Regions from separate parts of the Rahnella sp. RcJ3 genome, predicted to be linked through region 1. Evidence: predicted binding sites of a transcription regulator. Region 1 holds the regulator's gene; each other region holds the start of a gene.
The links. Region 1 encodes Fur, which represses iron uptake genes when iron is present. Its sites were predicted from a motif close to ATAATAATGAGAACNACTATCAA; they were not measured.
Positions count from the first base shown of each region.

Region 2: DXU84_RS13395 (TonB-dependent siderophore receptor) is a predicted target of Fur. The motif match lies at 1,286-1,308, and genes of this name have one in related genera.
Region 3: fepB (Fe2+-enterobactin ABC transporter substrate-binding protein) is a predicted target of Fur. The motif match lies at 2,984-3,006, and genes of this name have one in related genera.

Region 1 covers NZ_QSNX01000001.1:284,209-298,104, reverse strand. Annotated here, with positions in the region: gene DXU84_RS01380 (methyl-accepting chemotaxis protein) at 1-1,432, opposite strand, end outside; gene fldA (flavodoxin FldA) at 1,854-2,381, shown strand; gene fur (ferric iron uptake transcriptional regulator) at 2,694-3,149, shown strand; gene chiQ (ChiQ/YbfN family lipoprotein) at 3,278-3,613, opposite strand; gene DXU84_RS01360 (OprD family outer membrane porin) at 3,627-4,997, opposite strand; gene glnS (glutamine--tRNA ligase) at 5,476-7,146, opposite strand; gene nagE (N-acetylglucosamine-specific PTS transporter subunit IIBC) at 7,339-9,375, opposite strand; gene nagB (glucosamine-6-phosphate deaminase) at 9,761-10,561, shown strand; gene nagA (N-acetylglucosamine-6-phosphate deacetylase) at 10,711-11,850, shown strand; gene DXU84_RS01335 (N-acetylglucosamine repressor) at 11,871-13,094, shown strand; gene DXU84_RS01330 (HAD-IIA family hydrolase) at 13,152-13,896, shown strand, end outside.
Region 2 covers NZ_QSNX01000009.1:74,280-88,175, reverse strand. Annotated here, with positions in the region: gene fes (enterochelin esterase) at 1-1,195, opposite strand, end outside; gene DXU84_RS13395 (TonB-dependent siderophore receptor) at 1,421-3,691, shown strand; gene gdhA (NADP-specific glutamate dehydrogenase) at 3,761-5,104, opposite strand; gene DXU84_RS13385 (methylated-DNA--[protein]-cysteine S-methyltransferase) at 5,217-5,702, opposite strand; gene DXU84_RS13380 (phosphatase PAP2 family protein) at 5,766-6,464, opposite strand; gene DXU84_RS13375 (DUF2000 domain-containing protein) at 6,535-6,972, opposite strand; gene DXU84_RS13370 (AraC family transcriptional regulator) at 7,024-7,863, opposite strand; gene malM (maltose operon protein MalM) at 8,015-8,911, opposite strand; gene DXU84_RS13360 (maltoporin) at 9,142-10,440, opposite strand; gene malK (maltose/maltodextrin ABC transporter ATP-binding protein MalK) at 10,467-11,576, opposite strand; gene malE (maltose/maltodextrin ABC transporter substrate-binding protein MalE) at 11,943-13,142, shown strand; gene malF (maltose ABC transporter permease MalF) at 13,214-13,896, shown strand, end outside.
Region 3 covers NZ_QSNX01000009.1:89,132-93,956, forward strand. Annotated here, with positions in the region: gene fepG (iron-enterobactin ABC transporter permease) at 1-989, opposite strand, end outside; gene fepD (Fe(3+)-siderophore ABC transporter permease) at 992-1,993, opposite strand; gene fepB (Fe2+-enterobactin ABC transporter substrate-binding protein) at 1,993-2,961, opposite strand; gene DXU84_RS13425 (hypothetical protein) at 3,303-4,825, opposite strand, start outside.

The sequences.
Region 1 (13,896 bases):
CTGTGACGGCAACCGCCACCTGACTGATTCCTTTGCTTTGCTCATCGGATGCAGAGGCGATTTCCGCCATGATGTCAGTGACATGCGTAATTGAGCGCACCACTTCATTCATCGTCTGACCGGCGTTTTCAACCAATTTCGAACCGCTGTCGACGCGGGAAACCGATTCGCTGATGAGCTGCTCGATTTCTTTCGCCGCCTGCGCACTGCGTTGTGCAAGATTGCGCACTTCGCTGGCAACCACTGCAAAACCGCGCCCCTGCTCGCCCGCACGTGCCGCTTCGACGGCAGCATTCAGCGCCAGAATGTTGGTCTGGAAAGCGATGCTGTTAATCACAGAAGTGATTTCAGCAATTTTCTTCGAGCTGCCGGAGATATCTTTCATGGTGCTGACCACGTCTGCCACGATGTTGCCGCCCTTCTGCGCGGTGGTGGAAGCCTCCATCACCAGCTGGCTGGCGTGATGCGCGTTATCGGCATTGTGTTTAACGGTAGCCGTCAGTTCTTCCATGCTGGCAGCGGTTTCTTCCAGCGCCGACGCCTGTTCTTCCGTACGGGAAGACAAATCGTTGTTCCCGGCTGAAATTTCTGACGCGCCCTGATAGATGTGATTGGTGCAGTTGCGGATGGTCTGAACGGTATTGACCAGGCTCAACTGCATCTCGTTCAGCAACGGAATCAGCTTACCGGCGCAGTTTTTACCGAATTCTTCCAGATAAAACGTCAGATCGCCGCTGGCGATCACCGCGAAGTGACCGCGGATTTTATCCAGCGGCTTCACCAGCGCCATCACCAGATAACGGTCAGTCAGCAATAAAATCACCAGCCCGATACCAAATGCCGTCAGCAGAATCACTTTGCTAAATGACGTCAGATGGGTGGATTGCCGTTGTGCCGCATCAAAATCGACAGCGATCTGACCGCTGACTTTTTCCATTGATGAGCCAAAGCTGCGGCTCAGTGCAGGCACGGTGGAATTGGCTAGCTGGTTATAGGACTCCGTATTTTTGCTGCGGGCTGCGTCGAACAATGGCGTGACGCCCTGCGTGATCAGATTTTCCCAACTGGTGATTAATTCCTGCACGGAGGAATCTTCCAGCCCCGGATGCGGTGCCGCTTTAAAACTGGCCAGAGCCTGCGTCAGCCCGCTGAGTGATTGTTTGGCGGTATCAAAAATTTCCGGACCTTTTGACGGATCGGCCTGAAGCTGTGCCACGGCGCGGCTCAGGCGCGTCACGGTACGAAAATACTGATCATTTCCTTTATTGATCAGCGCCATATTGTTGACCAGCTCGGTACTATTTTTGGTATTTTGGGTCAGTGTGTCCAGTGAGGTGACGGTGTAAAGGGAAACACCTGCCCACATGACGCAAAAGATGCCAAGAATGGTTAATAAAGCGGCCCTGATGGTGATATTTTTTAAAAACTGCACGATATGCCTCTCTCGAAACATGTCTGTTTCTGGCCTGAGGATTGACGGGGATGCGGAGAATCAAGACAGGTAACCAGCAGGCAAGTGCCCCAGGACATGTTTGAACACCTCTCCGGGCATCGATTTCTTTATTATGTTGAGATTGCTCCCGAATCATCTATCGGCGGAATGTTCTCGAAATTTAGTATTGTGACGACTTATTTCTCAAACTTGCTTTTGACCTTATTAAGCCTGAGGTTAATTCGCCGCAGGTGAAAGCACACAAAGGCGATAACACATAAAAATATTGCCCGATAAACTTATTTCCCAGTTAAGAAGGCGAGCAGAAGCATATTCTCCGCCGCACGAGTTTGCTATCATCTGCATTATTATTGCCTGCGTTGCAGAGCACTTCATTGAGAACAAGAGGTTAGGTAATCTTATGGCCGTTGTAGGTATCTTCTTTGGATCCGATACAGGTAACACCGAAAACATCGCAAAAATGATCCAGAAGCAATTGGGTAAAGATGTTGCAGAGGTGCATGACATTGCGAAGAGCAGCAAAGAGGATCTGGAAAAATTCGATATTTTGCTTATCGGCATTCCAACCTGGTATTACGGTGAAGCGCAGTGTGACTGGGACGACTTTTTCCCAACGCTGGAAGAGATAGATTTCGAAGGTAAGCTGGTGGCACTGTTTGGTTGCGGTGACCAGGAAGACTACGCCGAATATTTCTGCGATGCGCTGGGCACCGTGCGCGATATCATTGAGCCACGCGGCGCAGTGATTGTCGGACATTGGCCTACCGAAGGTTACCACTTTGAAGCATCTAAAGGCCTGGCGGATGATAAGCACTTCATAGGACTGGCAATTGACGAAGATCGTCAGCCCGAACTGACCAGCGAACGTGTTGATGCCTGGGTGAAACAGATCACAGAAGAACTTAGCCTTTCTGAAATTATTGGCTAAAAACCCTGTTGGCCCTGAGGATTTATTCTACAATTGAAGGGCCAAACTATTACTGAAATTAACAATTTAACTGCTACAAAATTGTAACTTTCGGTCGTATCAAGGTACACTGAGTTCCTCTGTTTTTTCTATTGATCAAGTCGTTGCATTCCAAATGTGACCGGCAATTTGTGATCTTTATTAACAGGCTGTCGTTGACGAGAATTGGCACATTGCGTTAAACGAAGAGACTAAACGAATAATTTTGTGCCGCCGATGCCACAGGCTGCATGCCTCAACTTGATTAGCACATAGTAACAGGACTGAATCCGCATGACTGACAACAACACCGCACTGAAGAAAGCCGGCTTAAAAGTCACGCTTCCGCGCCTCAAAATCCTGGAAGTGCTGCAAGCGCCGGAAGGTCATCACGTTAGTGCGGAAGATCTTTACAAGCAACTGATTGATATGGGTGAAGAAATTGGCCTGGCGACGGTTTACCGCGTTCTGAACCAGTTTGACGACGCCGGTATTGTCACCCGTCATAACTTCGAAGGCGGCAAGTCCGTATTCGAACTGACCCAGCAACATCACCACGACCACCTGATCTGTCTGGATTGCGGTCGTGTGATCGAATTCCGTGACGAATATATTGAAGGTCGTCAGCGTGAGATTGCTAAGAAACACGGTATCAAGCTCACCAACCACAGCCTGTATCTGTACGGCCACTGTGAAGCAGGCGATTGCCGCGAAGATGACTCTTTGCACAACGATAAACCTGCGCAGTAATCTGCACAGGCTTTGACTAAATTAACCGCTGAAAAGCGGTTTTTTTATGTCTGATATCGACGCAGATTGAGCCCGGATAGCAGGCATAAAAAACCCCGGCAAGCCGGGGTATGTTTCGCTGCTGAGATTCACGGCTTAGGTGAATTGTTCGTTTTTATTTCCTGCCAGATTTTCCCGCAATCAGCAGCATATGCCTGACCGTCGCCAGTTTTACGCGCCGTCAGACATCGCTGATAATCCACCACGCGCACCGTCTCCTGTTCTGCAAATTGCTGGTGGGCTTTTTCCTGTTTCAGTTTATTCAGTAACACCTCGCAGGATGCCAGTTTGTCCGGATTGCCTTCTGACGTATTGATACAGGCACGGTAATCTTCCCGCGTTTGGGATATTTGTGCCTGATCGGCGGTGGGTGCACAACCGGCCAGCAAAACAGCCGAAACCATGATCATCAGTAATTTATTCATCGACATAGCGACCTCAGAAAATAGTAAATGGAGCGATAACGATGAATTTCACGTCTTTTTCATCCTGGAAAATGTTGCCGTAACCGCCGCCCCAGCTCGGTATGTCCGAATGGTTGTCGTACTGGGTGTAATGCAGTTTGAACAACGTCCCTTTGGCGCGCCCTTCCTGAATGGTGTACAGCGCATCCAGGCTCCATGCGCTTTCTTTCAGACGCTGGCTCTGGTCATAAGCGGCGTTGGTGCTCGGTTTGGCATCCCAGGCATAGACGTACGAACCACCGACCGCGAAGCCCGGTAAATCCCATTTCGCCAGATCATACAATACGCCTGCATATACTGCTTTTTCACCGTTGGCGTTGAAGTCCGAGCGGTTGTCCCACCACACATCAAGACGGCCGTTTGAGGAAGAATAAGTCGGGGTCATGCGCTGCAGGAAGTAGCCCTGATTCCCTTCCGCTTTCACCATCGTCCCTTCCAGACGCCAGTTAAACTGCCCGGTGGTATAGCCAAAGGTCAGTGCCTGCAACCATGCCAGACCGTCATACAGACTGTTCGGATCATTCTTGTCACTGATGCGGTCTTCTGCACCATAGAACTGATAGCTGGTGGTCAGCGGATTGCCCAGCAGATCCATTTTGTACGAGGCCTTAGCAAAGTACTGATCGACATAACTTTCAGCCTGGCCAAATGCGCCTTCCAGTACGAAGTCATTTTTAAAATCATATTTCGCACCGAGCGAATGAATATAAGAAACGCCGGTTTTCTTGTCATTCTGGCGGAAATCATCCATTTCCAGATGCCACGGCGATTTATATTCATCAGCCCACATATAGGAGAAACTCAGTTCACCCGGGTCACCGAAATCGTGTTTATAACCGGCTTCCGCACCGCGATACGTACCCGGCATAAAGCTCCAGTGCGGTGCGATCAGCGTCTGTCCGGTAGGCTGAATATACCCTGCGTGCCCCCAGAATCCGCCATATTTGAATTTACCGGCTGCCTTATAAAGACTGACCCCACTTTTATCCCCGGAGTAATCTTCGTCGTAGGCGCGGTTGCTGTTAGAAAAGGCGATTTCGTTGGGATGGCCGCTCTCGCTGCTCTCGGCCATTTCAATCGCCGTAAAGGCTGCGATATCAATACCAAACATGTCCCAGGCATAGCCGGAAGAAAAATCGAGGTTCAGGTTAGCGGTAGAATGCGAAAGGTTGGTTGTATAGTCTTTGTAGTGGTCACTCGCCGGATCCATGTCCTTGCGGTCACGTTCACGCTGCCAGTAGTACACACCGCCGGTCAGTGTGGAATCATCAATAAAACCGGCTGCTTTGGTCTCTTGTGAAAACATCATTCCGCCACCCAGTAAGGTGCCGGCGAGAGAATACATGGCAGGTTTCAGGTAAGCCGATCCCCTGCCCCTGTTACGGTGCTTGTGCATAGAGATTCCTCATGTTGACTAAAAAAACGAGCAAAACCCAAACGGGTATAAAAAGCGGTCGCCAGAGGCGTAACCGGTTAAATCAACATCAAGAGTATTTTTCGCGACGCGAATTATCAATGAGTAATTAATCATTAATTATCGAAATATGACAAAGTGCACATAAAGATGAAAAAGCATTACAGAGGTATGCAGGAAAGGATTAAAGCAATGGACTATAATAATATATAATTAAAACATACGATTAAACAAAATCATCTTACAGTTTAAACGTTTCAGCAATATGAACGGCTGTGGCACAACGTTTTAAAAGTAAGCATAGGAAATACATTAATTCGCGACGAAAAACAAAAGGCATCTCTGACAAGAATAACAGGCGAAAAAAAACGCAGCCTGAACTGCGTTTTTATTACCTCATACTGAGGGCTTACGCGACGGGTTTGCTTTCCCAGGTATCACGCAGGCCAACGGTACGGTTAAACACCAGATGTTCAGCACTTGAGTAGCGATTGTCGGCACAGAAGTAACCTTCACGCTCAAACTGCAGGCTGATTTCAGCCTGTGCAGCCACCAGTGATGGCTCCACGAAACCGTGGGAAATCACCAGGGAATCCGGGTTGATGGTGGTCAGGAAGTCTTCCGCCTGGCCCGGGTTTGCGACGCTGAACAGACGGTCATACAGGCGGAACTCAGCCGGTTTGCCTTCAGACGCGGACACCCAGTGGATCACGCCTTTCACCTTGCGGCCATCGGCAGGATCTTTGCTCAGCGTGTCGATATCGTAAGAACAGAAGATAGTGGTGATATTCCCTTCCTCGTCTTTCTCGATACGTTCTGCTTTGATCACATACGCATTACGCAGGCGCACTTCTTTGCCCAACACCAGACGCTTGTACTGCTTGTTGGCTTCTTCGCGGAAATCAGCCTGATCGATGTAAATCTCACGGGTAAACGGCACTTCGCGGGTGCCCATTTCCGGTTTGCCCGGATGATTCGGCATCTTCACCATCTGCACATCATCACCGGTAAAGTTTTCAATGATCACTTTAACCGGATTGATAACCGCCATGGCGCGCGGTGCGTTCTCGTTGAGATCGTCACGGATGCAAGATTCCAGCGCCATCATTTCAACGTTGTTATCCTGCTTGGTAACGCCGATACGACGGCAGAATTCACGGATAGATGCCGCGGTATAGCCCCGGCGACGCAGACCTGAAACGGTCGGCATGCGCGGGTCATCCCAGCCTTCAACAATCTTCTCGGTCACCAGCAGGTTCAGCTTGCGCTTGGACATGATGGAGTATTCGAGATTCAGACGGGAGAATTCGTACTGACGCGGGTGGCATGGAATAGAAATATTATCCAGAACCCAGTCGTACAGACGACGGTTATCCTGGAATTCCAGCGTACACAGCGAATGGGTGATCCCTTCCAGCGCATCGGAAATGCAGTGGGTGAAATCGTACATCGGATAGATGCACCATTTTTTACCGGTCTGGTGATGTTCTGCGAATTTAATACGGTACAGAACCGGATCACGCATCACAAAGAATGGCGAGGCCATATCGATTTTTGCACGCAGACACGCAGCGCCTTCGGCGAACTCACCGTTACGCATTTTTTCAAATAACGCAATGTTCTCTTCCACGGTGCGATCGCGGTACGGGCTGTTTTTACCCGGCGACGTCAGGGAGCCGCGATATTCACGGATCTGGTCAGGAGACAGTTCATCAACATACGCCAGACCTTTGTTGATCAGTTCAAGCGCATAAGCATGCAGTTGATCAAAATAGTCCGAGGAGTAATGAATATCGCCGCTCCAGTCGAAACCTAACCACTGGACGTCGCGTTTGATTGACTCAACGAATTCGATGTCTTCTTTTGCCGGGTTGGTATCGTCAAAACGCAGATTACACTGGCCCTGATAGTCTTGCGCGATGCCGAAATTCAGGCAGATAGATTTCGCATGACCGATGTGCAGATAACCATTAGGCTCAGGTGGGAAACGGGTGTGAACGGTATTGTGTTTCCCGGTCGCCAGATCTTCATCAATAATCTGACGGATAAAATTTGTTGGGCGGGCTTCAGCCTCACTCATTGTGCAATTCCTCTACGCAACATTGACTCTACGGATAACCGCTTATGTTCCAACAAGCCACGCCGGGAAACAACCGTTAGTTGCATTAAATCGTGGTTATCTCTGCTGCCTCTGTCCTCAGACAATAAAAAGCGGGAAGAGATCGCTCTCTTCCCGCTGTCACTACGTCGACCTGTTACGTCATCCGCAGGGTTATTTGCCCTGGATATCGAACAGTTTCGTTTGACCGGCAACCACTGAACCGCTGGCCAGTGACGTCACACCGGTATAATCATCAATATTGCTGACGACTACCGGGCTGATCATTGAGCGCGCATTGGCATTCAGATAATCCAGATCCAGTTCCAGTACAGGCTGACCGGCAGTGACTGTTGTCCCTTCTTCAACCAGGCGGGTAAAGCCCTGGCCGTTCAGTGCAACAGTATCAATCCCCATATGCACCACGATTTCAGCACCGGAAGTCGTTTCCAGGCAGAACGCATGATTGGTATTGAAGATTTTCACCACCGTGCCCGCAGCCGGCGACACAACGATTTTATCGGTAGGACGGATGGCAACACCATCACCCACCGCTTTGCTGGCAAAGGCTTCATCAGGCACCTGATCCAGCGCCACAATGTCACCGGTAACCGGAGACACTAAAGTTTCCACTACCGTTTTCACGCTGTTTGGCACTGCCTGAGGTTTGATTTCAGACACTGGCGCAGCCGGAGTCACGGTAGCCGCAGCAATCGGGCCTGCATTCAGTGCGGTACGCATCGCACCGGCAATGATTTCGGCACGGGTACCGACAATCACCTGCACGCTTTGTTTATTCAGACGGATAACTCCTGAAGCGCCCAGACGTTTCGCCAGTCCGTCGTTGACCAGTGCGGAGTCTTTCACGTTCAGGCGCAGACGGGTGATACAGGCATCAATGCCGGTCAGGTTTTCTGAACCGCCGATGGCACTGATATAACGACGTGCCAGAGCAACGGTTTCATCACCTTTGTTGCCAGCAGATTCCACATCAACGTCGTAACCGTCCGCTTCGTCACCGGCCACTGCCAGTTCACGTCCCGGGGTCAGCAGGTTGAATTTCTGGATGGTGAAACGGAACACCACATAGTAAATCACGAAGAACACCAGACCCTGAGGGATCAGCATGTACCAGTGAGTCGCCAGCGGGTTACGGGAAGACAGCACCATATCCACCAAACCTGCGCTGAAGCCGAAACCGGCAATCCAGTGCATGCTTGCTGCGATGAAGACCGAAATCCCGGTCAGTACGGCGTGAATCACATACAACACCGGCGCAACGAACATGAAGGAGAATTCCAGCGGTTCCGTGATACCGGTAAAGAAGGAAGCGAAAGCAGCAGCCAGCATGATACCAGCAACTTTTGCTTTGTTTTCAGGACGTGCGCAGTGGTAAATCGCCAGTGCCGCGCCCGGAAGACCAAACATCATGATCGGGAAGAAACCTGCCTGATAACGACCGGTGATACCCACCACCGCTTTACCTGACTGGATAGATTCCTGACCACCGAGGAAGTTAGGGATATCGTTAATACCTGCAACATCAAACCAGAACACGGAGTTCAGTGCATGATGCAGACCGACCGGGATCAGTAAACGGTTGAAGAAGGCATAGATACCGGCACCGGCAGAACCCAGTTGCTGGATATGCTCACCGAAGGTCACCAGACCGTTGAAAATCAGAGGCCATACATACATCAGGATGAAGGCAACGATGATCATCAGGAAAGAAGTCAGGATAGGAACCAGACGACGACCACTGAAGAATGACAGCGCTTTCGGCAACTCGACGTGGCTGAAACGGTTGTACAACTCAGCAGAAATGATACCGACTAAGATACCGACAAACTGGTTATTGATTTTACCAAATGCCGCCGGCACCTGGTCTAACGGGATCTTCTGAATCATGGACACGGCTGCAGGCGAACACAGCGTGGTCAGCACCAGGAAACCGACAAAACCCGTCAGTGCAGCTGCACCGTCTTTGTCTTTGGACATGCCATACGCCACACCGATCGCAAACAGTACGGACATGTTTTCAATAATGGCGGAGCCAGATTTAATGAAAAATGCCGCCAGCGCATTGTCTCCCCCCCAACCCACAGGGTCGATCCAGTAACCGACGCCCATGAGGATTGCGGCGGCTGGCAACGTAGCAACGGGCACCATTAATGCCCGGCCAATCTTTTGTAAATAACTCAGTATATTCAACATTCCCCCTACTCGCCCGTAAGCGAATCACCAAAGTAGTTTAATTAGTATGTTTACTACCTTTTACATTTACCGTTCCGATTTAACCAACTGCAATTGCGAGTGTAAAAATATTATTTCGTATCGCAAATTAAAACCTCTCTTTTTGTGAGATTTGTCACCAAAAAGAGGTCATAACATGCCATTTCACTGGTCAATACACCAAACTTATTTTATCATTAAAAAAATCCAGACGGTATTGTGCCAGTCATAAACCGTTGCGGTGGTTTACGCTTAACAAGACCGCCCTGAACCCAAAACTGCTTTCTGACTTATTGTCCCGCGCTAACACTTCAGCGGAGGACAGACACATTATATTCAATATTCTGAAACTAAGAGGTATCTGATGAGACTTATTCCATTAAACACCCCCACTGAAGTTGGCAAATGGGCTGCACGTCATATTGTTGAACGCATCAACGCATTTAAACCCACTGCTGACCGCCCTTTTGTTCTGGGCTTACCAACCGGTGGTACGCCGCTCGAAGCTTACAAACATTTAATCGCCATGCATAAAGCAGGCCAGGTTAGCTTTAAGAACGTAGTGACCTTCAACATGGACGAATATGTCGGTCTGCCGCAGGAACACCCTGAGAGCTACCATACGTTTATGTACAAAAACTTCTTTGACCACGTTGATATTCCACGCGAAAACATCAATCTGCTGAATGGTAATGCACCAGACGTCAACGAAGAATGCCGCCAGTACGAAGCGAAAATTAAGTCTTACGGCAAAATTCACCTGTTTATGGGCGGCGTGGGTAATGACGGTCATATCGCATTCAACGAACCAGCCTCTTCTCTGGCTTCCCGTACGCGTATCAAAACCCTGACCCATGAAACCCGTATCGCGAACTCACGTTTCTTCGACAACGATGTCTCTCAGGTGCCAAAATACGCCCTGACCGTTGGCGTGGGCACGTTGCTGGACGCAGAAGAAGTGATGATTCTGGTGACCGGCCATGCGAAAGCGCAGGCGCTGGAAGCGGCAGTTGAAGGTAATATCAACCATATGTGGACCATCAGTTGCCTGCAATTGCACGCGAAAGCCGTTATGGTATGTGACGAACCGTCCACCATGGAACTGAAAGTCAAAACTGTTAAATATTTCCGCGAGTTAGAAGCGGAAAATATGAAAAATCTCTGATCCAAAATTATGCCCAAAGCCAGTCGGGTTGCGGCAAGGCGGCAACGAGCGAATCTCCGGGAGCTTACTGAAGTAAGTGACCGGAGTGAGTGAGGCCGCCAACGCAGCAGCAGCGTGACTGGAGAAGGGCAAACGTACTAGGGGGCATGATGTACGCTTTAGTGAACGGCCGGGTCTATACCGGTCATGACGTTCTGGATAACCACGCGGTGGTCATTGCCGATGGCAAAATTGAACGTGTCTGCCCGGTAAGTGAATTGCCGGCGAATGTGGAAACCCGCAGTCTGGATGGCGCCATTCTTGCCCCCGGATTTATCGATCTGCAACTTAATGGTTGTGGCGGCGTGCAATTCAACGATTCACTGGAAGCGATTTCAGTAGAAACGTTAGAAATCATGCAGAAAGCCAATGAAAAATCCGGCTGTACCAGTTTCTTACCGACGCTGATTACCTGTAGCGACGACTACATGAAACACGGTATCAGCGTGATGCGCACCTATCTGGAAAAGTATCCGAACCAGGCACTGGGTCTGCACCTTGAAGGACCCTACCTCAGCCCGCTGAAAAAAGGCACGCACAACCCGGCCTTTATCCGCCTGCCAGACAGCGCGATGATTGATTTTCTGTGTGCAAACGCGGACGTGATCACCCAACTGACGCTCGCACCCGAACAGGTTGATGCAAAATATATCCGCCAGATGCGTGATGCAGGAATAGTGATTTCCGCAGGCCATTCAAATTCCACCTATGCTGAAGCCCGTGCCGGTTTTGCCGCAGGTATCAGCTTTGCTACGCACCTTTATAATGCAATGCCAGCCATCACGGGCCGTCAGCCTGGTCTTATTGGTGCAATCTTCGATACGCCAGAAGTCTATACCGGCGTGATTGCTGATGGTCTTCACGTTGACTGGGCGAATATTCGCAATGCGAAAAAGCTCAAAGGCGAGAAGCTGGTGCTGGTCACTGACGCAACGGCTCCGGCTGGCGCGAATATTGATGAGTTCATTTTTGCCGGTAAAACAATATACTACCGTGACGGACTCTGTGTGGACGAAAACGGAACACTGAGCGGCTCTGCGCTGACGATGATCGAAGCGGTACAAAATAGCGTCGAACATGTTGGCATCGCACTGGACGAAACGCTGCGTATGGCAACGCTTTATCCGGCACGCGCCATTGGTGTTGAAGACCAACTGGGCAGCATCGAAGCAGGTAAAGTCGCCAACCTCACCGCGTTCACTCATGATTTTAAAATCACAAAAACTATCGTTAATGGTGACGAAGTTTAATTGAGCGGATAACAGCATTGATGACAACTGGCGGACAGCAGGCACAAATCGGCAACGTTGATCTGGTTAAGCAGTTAAACGGCGCGGCGGTTTACCGCCTGATTGACCAACAAGGTCCCATCTCGCGCATTCAGATTGCTGACATGAGTCAGTTAGCGCCCGCCAGTGTGACCAAAATTACCCGACAATTGCTTGAGCGCGGGCTGATTAAAGAAGTTGATCAGCAGGCTTCCACCGGAGGGCGCCGCGCTATTTCTATCATCACCGAAACCCGCCCTTTCCATACCATCGCAGTACGTCTTGGTCGCCATGATGCGACGATTACGCTTTATGATCTCAGCGCAAAATCGCTGGCCGAACAACATTACGCCCTGCCCGAACGCACCCAGGAAACCCTGGAGAACGCGCTGTTCGAGGCTATCCAGCAATTCATTGAACTGAATCAGCGCAAAATCCGCGAACTGATTGCCATTTCCGTCATCCTTCCGGGGCTGGTCGATCCGAATAAAGGCATCGTGCGCTATATGCCGCATATCAGCGTGGGCGCGTGGAAATTAGTCGATGCGCTGGAAGCCCGGTTTAAAGTCACCAGTTTTGTCGGCCACGATATCCGCAGTCTGGCGCTTGCCGAACACTACTTCGGTGCAACCCGCGACTGTCAGGACTCCATTTTGGTTCGTTTACACCGCGGTACCGGTGCCGGAATCATCGTTAACGGCCAGATTTTTCTCGGCAGTAACGGCAACGTCGGTGAAATCGGCCATATTCAGATCGACCCGCTGGGCGAACGCTGCCATTGCGGTAATTTCGGCTGTCTGGAAACCGTTGCGGCTAACGCTGCCATCGAAAATCGGGTGCGCCATTTACTGACGCAAGGCTACGCCAGCAAGCTGAGTCTGAATGACTGTTCAATTTCGGCGATCTGCAAAGCGGCCAACCGCCACGATCCGCTGGCAACCGAAGTCATCGAACACGTTGGCCGCCAGCTGGGTAAAGGTGTGTCGATCGCGATAAATCTGTTCAACCCGCAAAAAGTCGTGATTGCCGGCGAAATCACCGAAGCCGATAAGGTTCTGCTTCCGGCAATTCAGAACTGCATTAATGCGCAGGTTCTGAAAGATTTCCGCCGTAATTTACCGGTAGTGACCTCTGCCCTGAATCATCAGTCAGCGATTGGTGCGTTTGCCCTGGTTAAACGGGCGATGCTGAATGGCGTTCTGTTACAGCGTCTGATGGAAAATTAAGACGTGCTATAGTATCTGGCTGCCAGGAATGGGACTGAAAATGTGGGTTTGGAAATTATGACGATAAAGAACGTAATTTGTGACATTGATGGCGTGCTGTTGCACGACAATACCGCAGTACCTGGCGCCGATCGTTTTCTGGCGCGGATTCAGGAACAGGGAATGCCTCTGGTTATTCTCACTAACTACCCTTCCCAGACAGCACAGGATCTGGCAAACCGCTTCGGCGCTGCCGGTCTCGACGTGCCTGAAAGTGCATTTTTCACCTCTGCGATGGCCACAGCCGATTTCCTCAAACGTCAGGAAGGCAAAAAAGCCTATGTCGTCGGCGAAGGTGCGCTGATTCATGAACTCTATAAAGCCGGTTTTACCATTACCGATATCAATCCTGATTTCGTGATTGTCGGAGAAACCCGTTCTTATAACTGGGACATGATCCATAAAGCCGCCTATTTCGTGGCAAACGGCGCGCGCTTTATCGCGACAAATCCTGATAACCACGGACACGGTTTTGTTCCTGCCTGCGGCGCATTGTGTGCACCGATCGAAAAAATTACCGGACGCCAGCCATTTTATGTCGGCAAACCGAGTCCGTGGATTATCCGTTCGGCGTTAAATAAAATGCAGGCGCATTCCGAAGATACCGTCATTGTGGGGGATAATCTGCGTACTGACATTCTGGCGGGCTTCCAGGCAGGTCTGGAAACCGTTCTGGTGCTGACTGGCGTTTCCACGCTCAACGATATTGAGGGAATGCCTTTCCGTCCGACCTGGATTTACCCTTCAGTTGCCGATATCGACG
Region 2 (13,896 bases), on a different contig from region 1:
GGCTCAGCAGCTCATCCATCTGATTATTCACCTGATAAATCAGTCGTTCATTGCTGCCCGCTTCCATGAAAATTTTCAGATGGCTGGCAGCCCCCAGCCCGTTACTCACCGCACGCAGTAACAAATCCGCCTCGTCAGGATTTTCATCCTGCTGCGATTTATTACGTCGCGGCCACCAGAAAGAACCGGACTGACTGAGTACCAGACCGAAGCACTGCGGCCAGTGCAAACCGGCGTACAACGCTGACAGCCCGCCAAAGCTCTGCCCCGCCACCACTGTTTTGTTCGCATCGCTGCTGTGCGGTGCGAGCGTCGCCACGGCGGGCAATAACTCCTCCTGAACGGCCAGCCAGAAATCTGCATTACAGGTCAGTTCGCGGCTGCGGGTCTGTGTATCGATCACATCAATCAGCACGTAGACGGCCTGCGGCAATGTGCCTTCCTGCGTCAGTTGCATCAGCGGCTGCCAGACCGGCATCTGCTGCGCCCAGAACTGGCCGTCGAGCAACAGCGCCAGCGGGCGCGATGCCGGATCCTGGCTTTCGCCGGTAGTGTAGATCCAGACCTTGCGCCGGTTGCCCAGACGCGCACTGTTCCACTGATAGGTTTGCAGTTTTGCCGGTTTCTGTGGCAACGCGGCACCGTGGAGATCAAACTCCCGCCAGGCAGGCTGCGGCAATGCGTCGGGCATATGCAAAGGCGACAGCGCGTGAGATTTCGCCCCCGGCCACGGCTGATTCGGATTCAGCGGGTCATAAATCGCATGGGCGAACATATCTTTCCACCATTCCCGCGCAGCCAGCATGGCGGTATAGGCATCGGGATCCTGCGGGAACTCTCTGCCGGGCCTGGTGCGCGGGATCAGGCTGTAACTGCCGCGCCAGCCGGAGCGCAGCGTAATACTCAGCGACCAGACATCGGTTCCCGCAAGTCTTTGCAGGCTTTGCGGCGGTAAAGACTGATGGTGATCGGTGATGCCATTGATGTTGATCCACACCCGCTGGAAATCCGATGTCGCCTCACTGCCCTGCGGATCCCGCCAGAAGAACGTCACGTTGCATACATCATCATTCAGCCGTTCGATCAAGGGTGAACCCTGCGCTTTAATGTCTTTCCACCATTCGGCACTTCCCGCCTGAGAGCTTGCTAACATCGCCTGCGCGGTGGGTTTTTCCGGAAACTGCGATTTCATCATGTTTACGCTTTACAGTCTTTTGGCAGTGAGAGAAGGCATAATTTGCAGAATGATTGACCTGCTTCCTGAAAATTATGAATGGGAATCGTATTGATAATTGTTTGCATTTGCAATAGTGTGTTACCGCCCGTAAACGGGACGATAAAAATACACACACAACAGGCCATCCTCCTGTTCACTAAATCTGTTTTGCAGGAACGGATGGATTTCAGGGCAGAATCCACTATGAAAAGCAGGCTACCACACTATTCTCTGGCAACCTTAATCGGGCTGGGATCAGCACTTTCTTTGCCCGTCAGCGCGGCAGAAAGCACCATACCCCGCACAACAGACGCCAGCCAGAACACCGCAGAAACACAGGAAGACACCAGCGACACACTGGTTGTCACCGCCGCACAGCAAAACCTTCAGGCTCCCGGCGTTTCCACCATCACTTCTGATGAAATCCAAAAACGCCCTCCGGCACGCGACATCAACGAACTTATCCGCACCATGCCCGGCGTAAACCTGACCGGTAACTCTACCAGCGGCCAGCGCGGTAATAACCGCCAGATCGACATCCGGGGTATGGGCCCGGAAAATACCTTAATCCTGATCGACGGTAAGCCGGTGAACAGCCGCAACTCAGTGCGTCAGGGCTGGCGCGGTGAGCGTGATACCCGCGGCGACACAAGCTGGGTTCCGCCCGATATGATCGAGCGCATCGAAGTGATCCGCGGCCCGGCGGCGGCGCGTTACGGTAACGGCGCGGCGGGTGGCGTGGTGAACATCATCACTAAAAAAGACACTCAGGAGTGGCACGGTTCCTGGAATACCTATCTGAACGCACCACAACATAAAGACGAAGGCTCGACCAAACGTACCGATTTCAGCCTCTCCGGCCCGCTCAACGATCAGTTCAGTTTCCGCCTGTTCGGTGGCTACAGCAAAACGCAGGCTGACGCGCAGTACATCAACGACGGTCATCAGTCTGAGCGTACCGGCACCTATGCTGACACCGTTCCGGCAGGTCGCGAAGGCGTGATCGATAAGAATATCGACGCCCTGTTGCACTGGGATTTTGCCCGCATGCAGTCACTGGAATTTGAAGTGTCCAACAGCCGTCAGGGCAACCTGTACGCAGGCGACACGCAGAACACCAACACCAGTGATTTGGTGAAAAGCATGTACGGTGAAGAGACTAACCGCATTTACCGCCAGTCCTACTCGGTGACCTACAAAGGCGCATGGGATAACGGTGTGACCACCAACAACTACGTGCAGTACGAAAAAACCCGTAACTCGCGCATGGATGAAGGGCTGGCGGGCGGTACCGAAGGCATCTTCTCTGACGAAGACTTCAACACCATCGCTCTGGGCGACATTCTGGCGCACAGCGAAGTCAGTATTCCGTTTGAGCTGGGCGTGCCGCAAACCGCGACGTTCGGCACTGAATGGAACCAGCAGAAGATGAAAGATCCGTCTTCCAACACGCAGGCTATGCTCGGCGGCGCGATTGCCGGTACCGACAGCACCAACCGCAGCCCCTATTCTCAGGCAGAGATTTTCTCGCTGTTTGCCGAAGATAATATTGAGCTGACCGACAGCACCATGCTGGTGCCGGGTCTGCGTTTCGACCATCACTCCATTGTCGGCAATAACTGGAGCCCGTCGCTGAACCTGTCTCAGGAACTGGGCGACGATTTCACCCTGAAAATGGGTATCGCCCGCGCCTATAAAGCGCCGAGCCTGTATCAGACCAACCCGAACTACGTGCTGTACAGTAAAGGTCAGGGTTGTGCGGCCAGCGGCGGCGGTTGTTATCTGGTGGGGAATAAAGATCTGGATGCGGAAACCAGCGTTAACAAAGAGATCGGGCTGGAATTCCACCGCAACGGTTATCAGGCGGGCGTGACCTATTTCCGCAACGATTATCGCAACAAAATCGAATCCGGTTATCTGCCAACCGGCACGTCCTCCACCGGCACAACTGATGTATATAAATGGGAAAACGTGCCGAAAGCCGTGGTTCAGGGGCTGGAGGGCACGCTGAATATTCCGGTCAGCAGCACCGTTTCCTGGAATAACAACGGCACGTACATGATTGAAAGTAAAAACAAAGAGACCGGCGATTATCTGTCGATCATCCCGGAATTTACCATCAACTCCACGCTGAGCTGGCAGGCGACGGAAGATCTCTCTCTGCAATCTACCCTGACCTGGTATGGCCGTCAGAAGCCGAAGAAATACAACTACAAAGGTGAAGCCGTCACCGGCAGTGAGAAGAATGAAGTCAGCCCGTATTCTGTGGTCGGCATGAGCGGCACCTACACCGCGACCAAAAATGTCAGCGTCACGGCGGGTATTGATAACGTCTTCGACAAACGCCAGTTCCGTGCGGGTAATGCCCAGACCGTGGGTAATGCCACCACCGGCGCCTATATGTACGGCGCAGGCGCGGCAACCTACAACGAACCGGGCCGCACGTTCTACATGAGCCTGAATACGCACTTCTGAGTATGTTGTCCGCATAAACAAAGCCACCTGCAAAGGTGGCTTTGTTGTGTCTGAAACCTGACTTTGGGCTTACAGCACGCCCTGCGCCAGCATGGCATCAGCGACTTTGACGAAGCCGGCGATATTTGCGCCACGGACATACTGCGTCTGCTGGCTTTCGCCGCCGTATTCGACACACGACTGGTGAATATCCAGCATGATGTGACGCAAACGCGCATCCACTTCTTCGGCTTTCCAGCTCAGACGCGCAGCGTTCTGCGCCATTTCAAGACCTGACGTCGCCACGCCACCGGCATTCGCCGCTTTGCCCGGTGCGAACAACACGCCCGCGTCGGTGAACAAGTCGGTCGCTTCAATCGTGGTTGGCATATTCGCGCCTTCGGCCACCGCTTTCACGCCATTGGCGATCAGCACGCGTGCCGCATCCGCATCCAGTTCATTTTGCGTGGCGCAAGGCAGCGCGATATCCACCGGCACGTTCCACGGCTGCTGCCCTTCAAGATACGTCAGTCCGAGTTTTTGCGCGTAATCGGCTACGCGGCCATCGCGGCTGGCTTTGATTTCGGTCAGCAGCGCCAGTTTCTCAGGAGTAAAGCCTGCTTCATCGACGACAGTACCGTTAGAATCTGACGCCGTAATCACCCGTGCACCCAGTGACATGGCTTTTTCAATCGCATATTGCGCGACGTTACCGGAACCAGACACCGCCACGCGCATGCCTTCGAAATCCAGGCCATGGCGTTTAAGCATCGATTCAGTGAAATAGATCAGGCCATAACCTGTGGCTTCCGGACGGATGAGACTGCCACCGAACGACAACCCTTTGCCGGTGAACACGCTGGCAGTGTTGTTGGAGAGTTTTTTCATCATCCCCGCCATATACCCGACTTCACGCCCGCCGACGCCGATATCACCCGCAGGCACATCGGTATCCGGCCCGAGATGACGGTAAAGTTCCAGCATCAGCGCCTGACAGAAACGCATGATCTCGCCTTCGCTTTTGCCTTTCGGATTGAAATCACTGCCGCCCTTCCCGCCGCCCATTGGCAACGTGGTCAGGGCATTTTTAAAGGTCTGCTCAAAACCGAGGAATTTGAGAATCGATAAATTGACCGACGGATGGAAACGCATGCCGCCTTTATACGGGCCGATGGCCGAGCTGAACTGTACACGCCAGCCACGGTTAACCTGCACCTGATTTTTGTCATCCACCCACGCGATACGGAACTGAATGACACGTTCCGGCTCCACCAGACGTTCGAGTAAAGCAGAACGGCGGTATTGCGGATTTTGTTCGAGGAAAGGCCATAGCGTGGTCATAACTTCACGTACGGCCTGGGAGAATTCGACCTGATGCGGGTCGCGTTGCTGAACTGAGGATAAGAACTGTTCGAGGGATTGAATCTGATCCATTAAGGTAAAACTCCGTTTGTAAGTGATGTTGTCTTTTTTATTTACTGCTTATTTTTTGACTATGCATCGACTGACAAGCGGACATCAAGCAATTTATTTCCCAATAAAAACCCTAAGATTTACGACCTTCCAGCTTCAGTAACAACAACTTGTTGTCCAGCCCGCCAGCAAAGCCGGTTAATTTCCCGGAAGCACCAATCACCCGGTGACACGGCGCCACGATAGAAATCGGGTTGCGGCCATTGGCCGCGCCCACGGCACGAACCGCTTTCGGGCGACCGATACGACGGGCGATCTCGCCGTAGCTGCGCGTTTCACCAAACGGAATTTCCAGCAACGCCGCCCAGACTTCTTTCTGGAATTCGGTGCCGGTGAAATCGAGTTCCAGCTCAAAACGGGTACGCTTACCGGCAAAATATTCGTTCAGCTGTTGTTCGGTTTTCAGCAAGATCGGAAACGACGGGTCTTCAATCATATCGCCCAACGGCACGCGCCCGTCGATTTCACATTCCCACAAAATGGCGGTCAGCTTATCGCCTTTCGCCGCCAGTGTGAGTAACCCGACCGGCGATGCCATCCGCTTGAATCTGTTTTCCATCAGTCCCTTCCTCTGCAAGTTTTACGCCCCACACTTTACCGGAAAGGCAGGAACTGACGAAAATTATTTCAGGCCCAACTGTGCGCGAAGTTCCGCTTTCGCCGCGTCGAATTCGGTTTTGAAATCTGGCTGTTCTTCCATTTTTTGCGCGATCAGTGCAGCACCGGTGCGGCTCATCACGGTATCAGAACGGTAATGGAAACCCGCTACCAGACGGTTTTCGGCGTAACCGGCCGCCCGGGTGAACAGCGCGTTGCGTTTTTCCGGCACCATTTCGCCCAGCACCGTCGCCATCAGATAGCCGATAGTAGAATGACCGGAAGGCCATGAGCCGGATTTGGATTTTTTCAGCAGCGGATGAATTTGTTCATCGAGCATATAAGGACGCGGGCGGTTAAAGGCTTTCTTGGCGTAATCGTCCACCACGTCTTCGGTCGCCACAATACGATCAAACAGCGCAGCGGTTTTCGGCAGTTTCGCGGCATCAAAGTCCGGCCCCATCACATCGGCAAAACGCCAGACGTTTTCTTCAGCATCAGCAATCGCCACTTTTTCCTGCTCCGGCGTACGGGTGGCCTGAATTTCCAGCAATTCTTTCAGTTCCGCTTTGGTCTGCGCCGAATCATCCGCCGGTGGAGCGGGCAGATATTTCGTCAGATCCAGTTCCTGGCTGGTGATAAAGGGTTTGGCTTCGTCAGCCGCCTGAACGACAAAAGTGGAACCGAGGGTGAAAAGCAGCAGAGCAACGAGGGACTTACGCACGGGAAAACTCCTGATATTAGTTTGAATATCAGGAGAGTAGAGAACAAGTGTGACGCTTAAATGACAAACATCAGCCGAGCAAACCGAGTTTTCCGGTCAGCTTGCGCACCACTTTCTTTTTACCCGCCAGCGCAATGCCCAGCAGTTGCAGGTTGTCCGTCGGCACAACAGACACCGCTTCGCGAAACGCGGCGTAATCCGTGGTTTGCTGTCCTTCGACCGGAAAAATAATTCCGTCCATTTCGTCATCATGAAGCAGGTGCTGATGAAGGTGCGTGAGCTGTTCGCTGTCGGCAACCAGCACGCTGATGCCAATCGGGATCAGCCCCGGATGCACGCGGTTATCAGCGTCAATCAGCGGCTCGCCCACCAGCGACGGATGGCGTTGCCCGAGCGTCAGGGCCAGAACGGCGGCGGCATTGGCGGCATGTCCGGCGGCAAGTTGCTGGTTGATGACAATCACGCAGCGTTCCGGTGACGAAGGCAGAATGGTTGCAGGCGTATTCATGATGGCAGGCTCCGGTTCAGTTGAAACATGAGCTTAACCCGTCACTTTTTCTCAATCTGGAAGATTTGTGCACAGACGCCGGTAATGTGCTGGCGTGAGCTGATAGGCGCGGCGGAACCAGCGCCCGAGATGGCTCTGATCAGCAAAACCTAAATCAGCCGCCACGTCAGCCGGTGTGCGCCCGAGCGCCAGCCCTTCACGGGCGCGGGTCAGTTTCAGCTGAATAAGATAGGCGTGCGGCGGCAATCCGAATTCAGCTTTAAACGCACGGCTGACCACAAAGCGGCTTTCGCCGGTCGCCGCTGCCAGTTGTTCGAGGCCGATGTCTTCGTGCAAGTGGGCATGCAGATATTCCCGCGCCTGATGCGCCAACCGCGACCAGGGCGCATGCCCCTGAAGTCGCGGCGGCTGCCAGGTGAGATGGCCGCCCAGTGCACAGAGCAAGCCGTCGAGCGCGGTCTGGCGGACAATGCGCAGGTCTTTGCCGTGCAGCGCCTGAAAAGCCCGTGACGTCGCCTGCGCCAGTTGCGGATCCTGCGCTAAGGTATTTTCGAAACTCGGATCACCGGCCGGAGAAAGGGAATCGCGCCGTGCCGCCAGCTCGCGGCTCAGCCATTGCGGATCGATATACAACATGTGATAGGTAAAACCGCCGGGCTGCACCGCATCGCCGTCATGGATTTCGCCCGGTTCGAGCATAAAGACTTTGCCCGGCAGGCTTTGATGTTTCTGGCGGCGACAACTGAACTGCTGCAAACCGTACTGAGTGACACCGACCAGATAACTGTCATGCCAGTGGGGATCGTAAGCATGGCCTTCGAAATGGGCGTGGATCGTCTCGATCCCGCTGTCTTTATCTTTCGATAAATCGACCCAGTTTGCAGACGCCATACATCCCCCGCTGAATGAATTAACAACAGGGTAACAAATAGGCGGAGTGAATAAAACTCGGTGGGTTTAAAACCCCCTCCCGGCCTCCCCCTTCGCAGGGGGAGGAGCTGAAAAAACTGCCAGCTTTTTCTCGGGGGAGGCGCTGAAAAACTTAGTGTTTCACGCTTTCAATAAAGGTTTTACGGGCGGTTTTGGAACCCAGACGTTCGGCTTCGTCCAGCAATTTCAGGGCTTTATCAACGTCCCCTGCTTTCACTGCTTTCTTAATCGCGTCATTGAAGTAGGTTTCTGAATCGCTGAGCATTGGCTCGCTCGGTTTTGCCGGTGCTGCGGCAGGCGCAGGCGCTTGTGTGCTGCCGACGACGACCGGTGCAGCGGCTGCTGGTGCGGAAGACGGGAAGATCTGACCAATCATCACGTTACCGGTTTTCTGCTCGGCAGTGACTTTCAGGCTCAATGTGCCGGTCGGGGTATGACGGGCAATCGGATCCGGGATATCCGGCACCGCGTTACCCACGCCCGCAGCGAAGGCTTTCGCCGGGTTCACCATCTGCGTGGTCTCAGCTAAGTCCTGACGGGTGGTGTACACCAGCAGATAAATTTGTTTCTGACCCAGTGCCGGCGTCAGTTTCAGTGTGCCTTCCAGACGATCGCTCGAGACGATACCTGGTTTCTGATACGGGAAATAGCTGGAAGGGTAAAACGCAGCCGGACGCATCTGCTCATCCAGCACCAGAACATTTGGCGCATACACGGTTTTACCGGTCGCGATACTGGTCAGCGTAATTTCAAGCGAACCCCGGTCAGCAGGTAAAGCGAATGCCCCGACGGCGCCCTGAATCTCACCCTGATTAATTTCAGCGCTGGACGTACCCAGCGTTACATCCTGCGTCACTGGCGGAACCAGCGGCGTCCATGAAAGGTTGCGTAAGGTCTGGCTGGAAATAGCCGGTGCAGTATTCGCATCATTTTGCGCAGCGTTCACCACCGCAGGGGCAGCAGCCAACAGGCTCAGCGACAGACACAGTGACAGCAGATTCTTTTTCATTATTGTTTCCTTTGAAATCACCATGAAGGCTGGCGGTCATCAGCGATAATCCGCCAGCCAGCACATCTTCTTTACTGCGTTTTTTTAAAGCTTACATTGCCATTTTTCCAAACTCTTTCGGGTTGCCGGAAGGCGGCAAGCGTCCAAGTCCCCGGGAGCGTAGACAACTACGTGACCGGGGCGAGGACGCGCAGCCAACGCATCGGCAGCGCGAAGGAGGAAGGAAAAAATTACCACCAGATTTCCATTTGGGCGCCGAAGGTTATTTCGTCGTCATTACCACGGCTGTATGTGGTCGTGCTGGTGTCGTTCATCGCTAAGCCATTGTTTGCGCCGCTGTCAGTGTCGTAGCCCCATTTTTCATCCCAGTTCGCATAAGTGGCAAACACGCGGATGGCCGGACGTGACCAGATGCTGTCGCCCGCCTGCCATTGTTGCGCCAGGGTGACTTTGTACTGGCCGTTTTTGTCGCCGGTACGCTGGGATTTCACGTTGTCGTAACCGACTTCCAGCAAGGTGCTCATGATCGGGGTCCATTTGTACATCGGACGGACACCGACGGTGTACCAGGTGGTGCCGTTGTTGTTATCGCGGTCAACGTCCTGATACATCGCCACGTACATCAGGCTCCAGGTGTCGTTGAAGTCGATAGCACCGTGGTCGAGCACACGCACCATGCTGCCGTTGTTGTTGATGGCAGCACCATTCGAGTGGCCGTTCGCCGCGCCCTGGCCCGGATCCGTCATGGAATCTGCGGCATATTGCAGCACGAATTTGTTATAGCCGTTGTAAATACTTTGCGTATGTTCCGCAGTGACCAGGAAGCCGTCTTTGGTCGCATCGTCAGCCAGTGAATAACCATCACGCGCGTTAGCACGGCCATAATCCACCCCTAACTCCAGCACACCGCCCGGGTTAGTTTGCAGGCCTGCCAGACGCACGTCGAACACGTCGTTGGAGGTAGGCACTTCATTACGCTGGTCAGCGATATAACCGTATGAACCGCCGCTTTCGGTGTTACGGGTGGCGGCCAGAGACAGTTTACCGAAGCCCAGATCGATGTCTTCCAGACCCGCACCAGGACCTGAAATATCCCAGTAGTAGAAGTCGATCATGTGAACGTCATGACGTTGGTAGAAACGCTTACCGGCCCACATAGTCGAACCCGGCAGCCATTCGATCAGGTTCTTACCCTTCACGTTTGCTTCGCGGAAAGCCGGATCGGTTGACTCCCAGTCGTTCTGTTGAGAAACGGAATACGCCACGTTGGTGTCGAAGTAGAAGCTCTTATCCCCTTCTTTCCACACTTCCTGACCCAGTTTCAACTCTGCATACGTCTCACATTCGTTACCGAGACGGTATTTGCTGTCTGCACCTGTCGCTTTGAAACATTGCTGCTCGCCGCCGCTGCCGGTCCAGCCAATACCCGAACGGGCATAACCTGTGAAATCCACCGCCATTGCTTGTGTAGAAAGGATGCCAGCAGCCACTGCCAGCGCCAGGGAAGAACTACGCATTGTGATCATCATTTTCTCCTGTAGGGGATCGCGTGCTTTCAAACACCAGGTTCGGGGTGTAACCGGCGACATGCCGTTCCGTCTTCGCGGAACAGATGGCAGCGGTGTGGCGGCAAACCGATGGCGAATGTTGCACCTTCTTCTACCAGCACCACGTCGTTCTGGCGGTACACCAGGTTCTGACGAATTGCCGGAATTTGGATGTGGATCTGTGTTTCGTTACCCAGTTGCTCGACGACCTGCACTTCGCCGGAAAGCGTCACTTCAGCGACGTCGCTTGGCAGAAGATGTTCAGGGCGGATACCCAGTGACAGGTTGCTGCCGACTTTCACGTCGGTCCCTTCCACCGGCAGCCAGACTTGCTGGCGGTTCGGCAATTCGACCTGTACGCGCGCAGGCTCAGCAGCGGTGACTTTCACCGGCAGGAAATTCATTTTGGGTGAGCCGATAAAACCGGCGACAAAGCGGTTGGCAGGATAGTGATACAACTCGAGCGGCTTACCGACCTGCGCGATATGCCCGGCATCGAGCACCACGATTTTGTCGGCCAGCGTCATCGCTTCGACCTGATCGTGGGTCACGTAAATCATGGTGCGTTTCAGGCGCTTATGCAGGCGTGAAATCTCAATACGCATCTGCACACGCAGCGCAGCATCTAAGTTAGAAAGCGGTTCATCGAGCAGAAAAACCGTCGGCTCGGCAACCAGCGTACGCCCAATCGCCACGCGCTGACGTTGTCCGCCGGAAAGCGCTTTCGGGCGTCTGTCCAGCAAATGCGCCAGTTGCAACACTTCGGAAACCTGATTCACCCGCTGATTGATCTCGGCTTTTTTCGCCCCCGCCAGCTTCAGGCCGAAGGACATGTTTTCTGCCACAGACAGATGCGGATAAAGCGCATAAGACTGGAACACCATGCCGATGCCACGATCGGCGGGCGGCACTTCATTCATGCGTTTATCGCCAATCTTCAATTCACCGGACGTGATGTCTTCCAGGCCTGCAATCATGCGCAGCAGAGTGGATTTACCACAGCCGGACGGCCCGACGAACACCACAAACTCGCCTTCTTCTATTTCCAGGTTGATGTCGCTGGAAATCACGGTGTCGCCAAAGGCTTTGTACACGCTGTTAAGGGAAACGCTCGCCATCCTGAACTCCTGTACTTGCTGCCAGCGAGAAAACTCAATGCAACGAAGAGTGAAGGATTAGCCGGTAACCGTAATCATCCGTAACAAAGTTTTTCATGGGGGAGGAGCAGGGAGGATGACGATTCACCGCAACCGGATGAAAGTTCACAGCAAAAATCAAATTCGTGATCTGAATGGCAAAAAACGAACCATATTTTTGAGTGATGAACCACATAACGCCTGAGAGTGTCGGTGGGATCACATTCTGAGAGGTGGGGGCGTAGAGGGGGGGATGATGAAGCTGTGACAGGTTAAATCCACACTGGCGTCGTACCCTGTCTTTTCCGTCTCAGACGATAAAAAAACCGACTACAAAAGGATTGGATTATGACCCTCAGCATTAAAAAGATTGTTAAACACACACTGGCACTCTCGGCGCTGGCTACGCTGGTGTTGTCATCTTCCGCGTTCGCCAAAATAGAAGAAGGAAAGCTGGTCATCTGGATCAACGGTGACAAGGGCTATAACGGCCTGGCGGAAGTCGGTAAGAAATTTGAAAAAGACACCGGCATTAAAGTCACGGTAGAACATCCGGACAAGCTGGAAGAAAAATACCCGCAAGTGGCAGCCACAGGCGGCGGCCCTGACATCATCTTCTGGGCGCATGACCGTTTTGGCGGCTACGCACAATCCGGTCTGCTGGCTGAAATCAGCCCGGACCAGACCTTCAAAGACAAACTGTTCCCGTTCACCTGGGATGCGGTCACCTTCAACGGCAAGCTGATCGGCTATCCGGTCGCGGTTGAAGCGCTGTCACTGATTTACAATAAAGACATCATTAAAGAAGCGCCAAAAACCTGGGAAGAAATCCCGGCGCTGGACAAAGAGCTGCGCGCCACAGGCAAGAGCGCCATCATGTGGAACCTGCAGGAACCGTACTTCACCTGGCCAATCATCGCCGCTGACGGCGGTTATGCGTTCAAGTATGAAAACGGCAAATACAACATCAAAGACACCGGCGTGAATAACGCAGGTTCACAGGCTGGCCTGCAATTCATCATCGATCTGGTGAAAAACAAACACATCAACGCCGACACCGATTACTCCATCGCTGAAGCCGCCTTTAACAAAGGCCAGACCGCAATGACTATCGACGGTCCGTGGGCGTGGTCAAACCTCGACAAGAGCAAAATCAACTACGGCGTGACGTTGCTGCCAACGTTCCACGGCAAGCCGTCTAAACCGTTCGTCGGCGTGCTGACAGCCGGTATCAACGCCGCCAGCCCGAACAAAGAACTGGCGAAAGAGTTCCTGGAAAACTACCTGATCACCGACGACGGTCTGGCCGTCGTGAATAAGGACAAACCGCTGGGTGCCGTGGCGCTGAAGTCTTATCAGGAGAAACTGGAAAAAGACCCGCGCATTGCTGCCACCATGGCGAACTCGAAGAACGGTGAAATCATGCCAAACATCCCGCAGATGAGCGCCTTCTGGTACGCAGAACGCAGCGCCATCATCAACGCGGTGAATGGCCGTCAGACCGTTCCGCAAGCACTGAAAGATGTAGAAACCCGCATTACCAAATAATGCCTGCGTTTTAGCTCAATGAACGGTACGGAGCCAACCTGCTCCGTACCGCCACTACAAGGATTGTCCCTATGCCAGTAGCCAAAAAAAGGCCGTTCAGCAATGCGCTTAAGTGGCTGATCATCGCCCTGCTCGCCTGCTTTACCGGTTATCTGATCGTGCTGATGTATGCGCAGGGTGAATACCTCTTTGCCGTTCTAACCCTGATCCTCTCCGGTGTCGGCTTATACATTTATGGCAACCGCCGCGCGTATTCGTGGCGCTACGTGTACCCCGGTCTGGCCGGGATGTCGTTATTTGTGTTGTTTCCGCTGATCTGCACCATCGCGATTGCCTTCACTAACTACAGCAGCACCAATCAGCTGACCTTTGAACGTGCGCAGTCCGTTCTCATGGGACGTGAATTCCAGGGCGGCAAGGTGCTGAATTTCGCACTCTTCCCTGCGGGCGATAGATGGCAGCTGGCACTGACGTCGGCGGATAACAGCGAGACGCTGGTTTCCCCGCCTTTTGCTTTCAACGCTTCCGCGCCGCAAACGCTGGACATGCTGCCGCAAACCGCGCCATCGGCTGAAAAAGCCGGGTTGCGGGTAGTGACACAAAACCGTCTGGCCCTCGGTCAGATCTCAGCGAAATTACCCGACGGCGAAACGCTGCGCATGAGTTCCCTGCGCCAGTTCTCCGGCACTCAGCCGCTGTACAAACTCGGTGAAGATAAGAAGCAGCTGACCAATGTGCAAACCGGCACGATTTA
Region 3 (4,825 bases), on a different contig from region 1:
TAAATGCCGCCCAGACTGACGGTCAGCACGCCCACGGGTAACTGATAGGGCGTGAACAGCCGTTGTGCAGTGACATCGGCGGCGAGCAACAGCAGCGCACCGGTCAGCGCCGCGAAAAATAAAGCGTGCTGCTGGCTGGCGCAAAGACGACGCGAAATTTGCGGTGACACCAGCGCAATAAAGGAAATTGGCCCGGCCAGCGCGGTGGCCGCGGCGGTCAACGCCACGCCCGCCAGCATCAGCAATAAACGTGAACGCGTCACCGGTACGCCCAGCGCACAGGCGGCATCATCGCCCATTTCGAGCAACCGCATCGGAGCGGATAAGCAACGCGCCAGCATGCAGGCGACGATAATCATCCCGGTCGCCGGCAGGCTTTTCTCCCATGTGATGCCATTGAGCGAACCGGCATTCCACAAGCCAGCCGTCAGCGCCGATTCCAGCGAGGCGTGAATAATCAGCCAGGTATTGACCGCAATCAGCAGCGCCCGTACGCCGATACCGACGATAATCAGGCGGAACGTTTCGATGCCCTGACGCCATGCCAGGGCGTATACCACCAGTGCGGTCACGACGCCGCCTGCCATCGCGCCGGGGAGAAGGTCGCCCGCAGCGCCATTGAACAACACGATAATCAGCAGAACGCCGGTATACGCGCCGGTGTTAAAACCGATAACGTCCGGACTTCCCAATGGATTGCGCAGCAGCGACTGAAAAATCGCGCCGCTGATGCCGAGTGCGGCACCGAGAATCATCGCCATCACCACGCGCGGCAGACGCCATTGCGTGACAATAATGCTCAGGTTTTTCGGCCCGTCGCCGAGCAGGGCGCTGACAACCTGCGACGGCGTCAGTGCCAGTGTTCCGCTACCCAGCGCGTAAACCGCCAGCAGGAGCAGGCATAACACCAGTCCGCAGGCGGTCAGAAAGGGGCGCGACAGCAGCAAAGGTTTTTTCAGCGGGCGAGGTTCTGTAAGAGTCTGGCTCATGGTTAACCTCTGTGTAATCCACCGGGACGGCGTACCAGGAAAATAAGCACCGGCGCGCCGATAAAGGCGACCACCACGGAAACCCGCAATTCTCCGGTAACCAGAAAACGCCCGGCGATATCGGCTGCCAGCAACAGCGTCGGGGTTAACACCAGCGTCCACGGCAGCATCCAGCGCGGATCCGCACGACAGATCCAGCGCGCCATATGCGGCACCATCAGGCCGACAAAGGCGATGGGGCCGACAGCCGCTGTGGCGCTGCCGCACAACAACGTAATCGCCAGTAATCCCAGCAACTGCGTGGTCGCGATTTTGGTGCCGAGCGCCGTCGCCAGTTCGTTGCCCATCGTCAGATTATTCAGGGAACGGGCCATCAGTAAGCTCAGGGCAACCGCAAAAGTCACCGGCGGTGTGATGGTTTTAATCACGGTAATATTGCGGATATCCAGCGAGCCAGCCTGCCAGAATCGCAACTGATCGTAGACGGTCGGGTTGAGCAGGGAAATCCCCGAAGACATGCCTTCCAGCACAGCGCCGAGCGCGACGCCCGCCAGAGTTAAGCGTACCGGATCCAGCTTTCCGCGTCCCAGCGCGCCGATCATGGCGACCAGCAATGTTGCCAGTAAGGCACCGGCAAACGCGAACCACAAATAGTGGCTGACATCCGTTGCGCCAAAAAAGGCGATACCGATAACCACCGCGAAAGCCGCACCCGCATTAACGCCAAGAATACCGGGATCAGCCAGCGGATTGCGGGTGAGGATTTGCATCAGCGCACCGGATAATCCGAGCGCCATCCCTGCCAGCAAACCGGCCAGCGTGCGCGGCACACGGGCATCGGTGACAATCACGCAGTCCGCCCCAGTGCACTGGCCGTTAAGCGCTGACATCACGGTGCCGGACGCAAGCGATTTCTCGCCCAGCACCAGACTCAGCGCCATCATCAGGCAGAGCAAAAACAAGGCAACCAACAGCGCTGTGAGATTTTTTATTGAGCGGGACATCAGTGAGTTACGAACAGTTTTTCAAGCTGATTCAGCATGTTGCTGGCGCTGTAATAATCGAGTCTGAACGTGTCGTCACCCATGGCATACACGCGCCCGGCCTGCACGGCAGGTAACTTCGCCAGAAAAGGATTGGTCAGCAGCCGTTGTGCATCAGGCTGACTGGCGGAAAATAACAGCAGCGTCTGGCCGTTCATCGCCTCCGGCATTTTCTCACCGGCAAGCTGGATGATGTCATGGCGTTTGCCCTGACTGTAACTGGCGGCTAAATTCAGCGGAACCGGCGCGAGGCTGAATCCTAACTGCCGGAGCAACTGACCTTGCGGTGACGCGGGCGTCCACAGATTGGCGCTTTTGCCATCTGATCCATAAACCAGCGCGGACACCGGCTGCGGTGGCAAATGTATCGCTTTTTTCAGACTGTCTTCACGGGCTGAAAACTGCGCGATAACCTTGGCGGCATCGGTTTCTTTACCCGTCGCCCGGCCTAATTCGGTGGCGAGTTCCTGCCAGCTTTTATCGTCGTAATTGACCACCATGACCGGCGCAATGGCCGACAGCTGATCATAGAGTTTCAGTGCGGAATCCCCGCCTGTGGCGGCAATAATGATGAGATCCGGTGCCTGTCCGGCAATGGCTTCAGCATTCGGTTCGCCGATATAAAGCCGCTGCACACCGCGTTGTTTCGCGACATCGCCCCACTGGCGGAAAAAGCCCTGAGCATCGGAAACCCGATTATTGGGCGCAGTCGCCCCGCTGGCGATAACCGGCGCATTAATCGCCAGCAATGTGCCGGTGACGGTGACGCTGGTGGAGACAATCCGCTGCGGCGGCTGTTGTAATGTGATGCTTCCCTTTGAGGTCATAACTTGCCGTGGCCAGCCTTCTGCGAAAGCCTGCGTGGCGACAAGCAGCGATAACAACAGCGCAACCATCCCTGAAAAACGGCGAAAACCAGCCCTTGTCATTGGATCCATTCCTGATTCTTTAATGTTAATGGTTATCATTATTATATGCAGGGCGTATGGGGTCAATGACGAGAGAGGCTCAATCCGTGTAAAAGTCAGGGGAAGACAGGTATTCACGCAACAAAAAAGCCACTCTGTATGAAGTGGCTTAATCGTTTGAATCTTAAGCTAAAATTTGGTGGCCCTTGCTGGACTTGAACCAGCGACCAAGCGATTATGAGAATCATGTAACCCATTGAAAAACAATGTCTTAACGGTATATCAATGGGTTGCAATGTGAATATCAGTCAATATACGGCAATATCTCTATCTTAGTGCGACAATTTTGCGACAAAGAGTACTTATTGAAAAAGTTGTTCCTTAAGTTCAGATGGGATCAACATGTTCAACATTTGATTTTTAAACCCCTTTTCAGTAGCAGCCCGTTCCTCTATGATTTTCACAACTTCTTTAAACCATTCTTTCTCGTCAACCATTTCTCGATCTAACCTATCATTCGCATAACGATGCTGTAAAGAATAGGTTACATGTCTCCATTGAGATGTTGGGTTTAATAGCCATGTATTAACAAAAACTTCTGCAGGAATTCCCGAAAGAATTGGTATTTGGTAATATTCGCCTGTCTGGCCATTATCATATCCAATAATTTTTGAGAACCTAACGACGTCACTTCGTAAAGTTTCCATAAGTGAATTTTGGATAGCAGGTTGCTGATCATTAAAAGACTTTTGACGCACACTTTTCAAGTAAACTTTAACTCGCCCCGCATACTCTTTGTAATCATCCTCAGTCCAATAACCATAACCGTTATAATTACTATTATTTCTATAAGGATCGAATTTAATTTCAGTTGGCTCCATTTCACCTCTAGAGTAAATGTCATCAATATATTCTTTACATTTTTTCTCAATGTCTTCATAAGATAGATTTATCTCATTTATATAGGACATCAGGAACATGAGGTGGAAAAGATGTAACATTTCACCAGGAATAATTAACCTTCTATTTTCAAAGTCTTTCTTAAGGCCTTCAGTTGCTTTCTCTAATATGTCATTTTCATAGTTATAATAATTATAAGCGATTATCCAGTTTGGAGTGCTTCTTGCCTCAGCAAAATGAGATGATAAGTTCACAGAATCGCAAATTCCCTTTCTATTGAAATTCCCATTAAAGATAGAGTTGATTAAGTCATCGTTAGTAATAATATTACTACCAAGCAAAATAGGCGCATACTTATCTATGGCTTTTTTTATTCTTACGTCAGACTCCGATGGTAACTCCTCTTTTTTGTCCGTTTCTATCATAGGGAACATATTAATTTTTGCCGCTTTTTTATTAAAAAGGTGATTTTTAAATTGATCACTTCTGATAATTAAATCACTTTCTTTGATTCCCCCTGACCTAACTTCATAAGTAATGGCTAAGAATAAAGAAAATAATTCAGCTATGCAGGGTTTATTTTCTTTATGTTTATCCTCTAATATTGAATAAAGTTGTAAACAGTCATTTATTGTATGTTTGAGTATGCGTAAAGATTGTATTTTAGAAGTGAGAAATATACTTAGGATTAATTCTTTAAGGTTTTTTTTAATCGGGTCGTATTTTTTGAGTTTAGTAAATTCATCAAATGCCTGTTCAATATCTGGTAGAACTTTTAATGTTAGCCCAAATAATTTTTCTTTCGATAAAGAAAATAATGGGTCGCTTTTTTTATCGTTGCAAATAACAATAACCCGACACTCATGATGTTCGACATACTTGTTTATTACCCCTAAGGTGATATCTAAGTCAAGTTGGCACCTTTCTAAGTCATCAAAAACAATAATTTTATCTTTCTTTACGAGTTCATTGCTGTTTGAGTTCA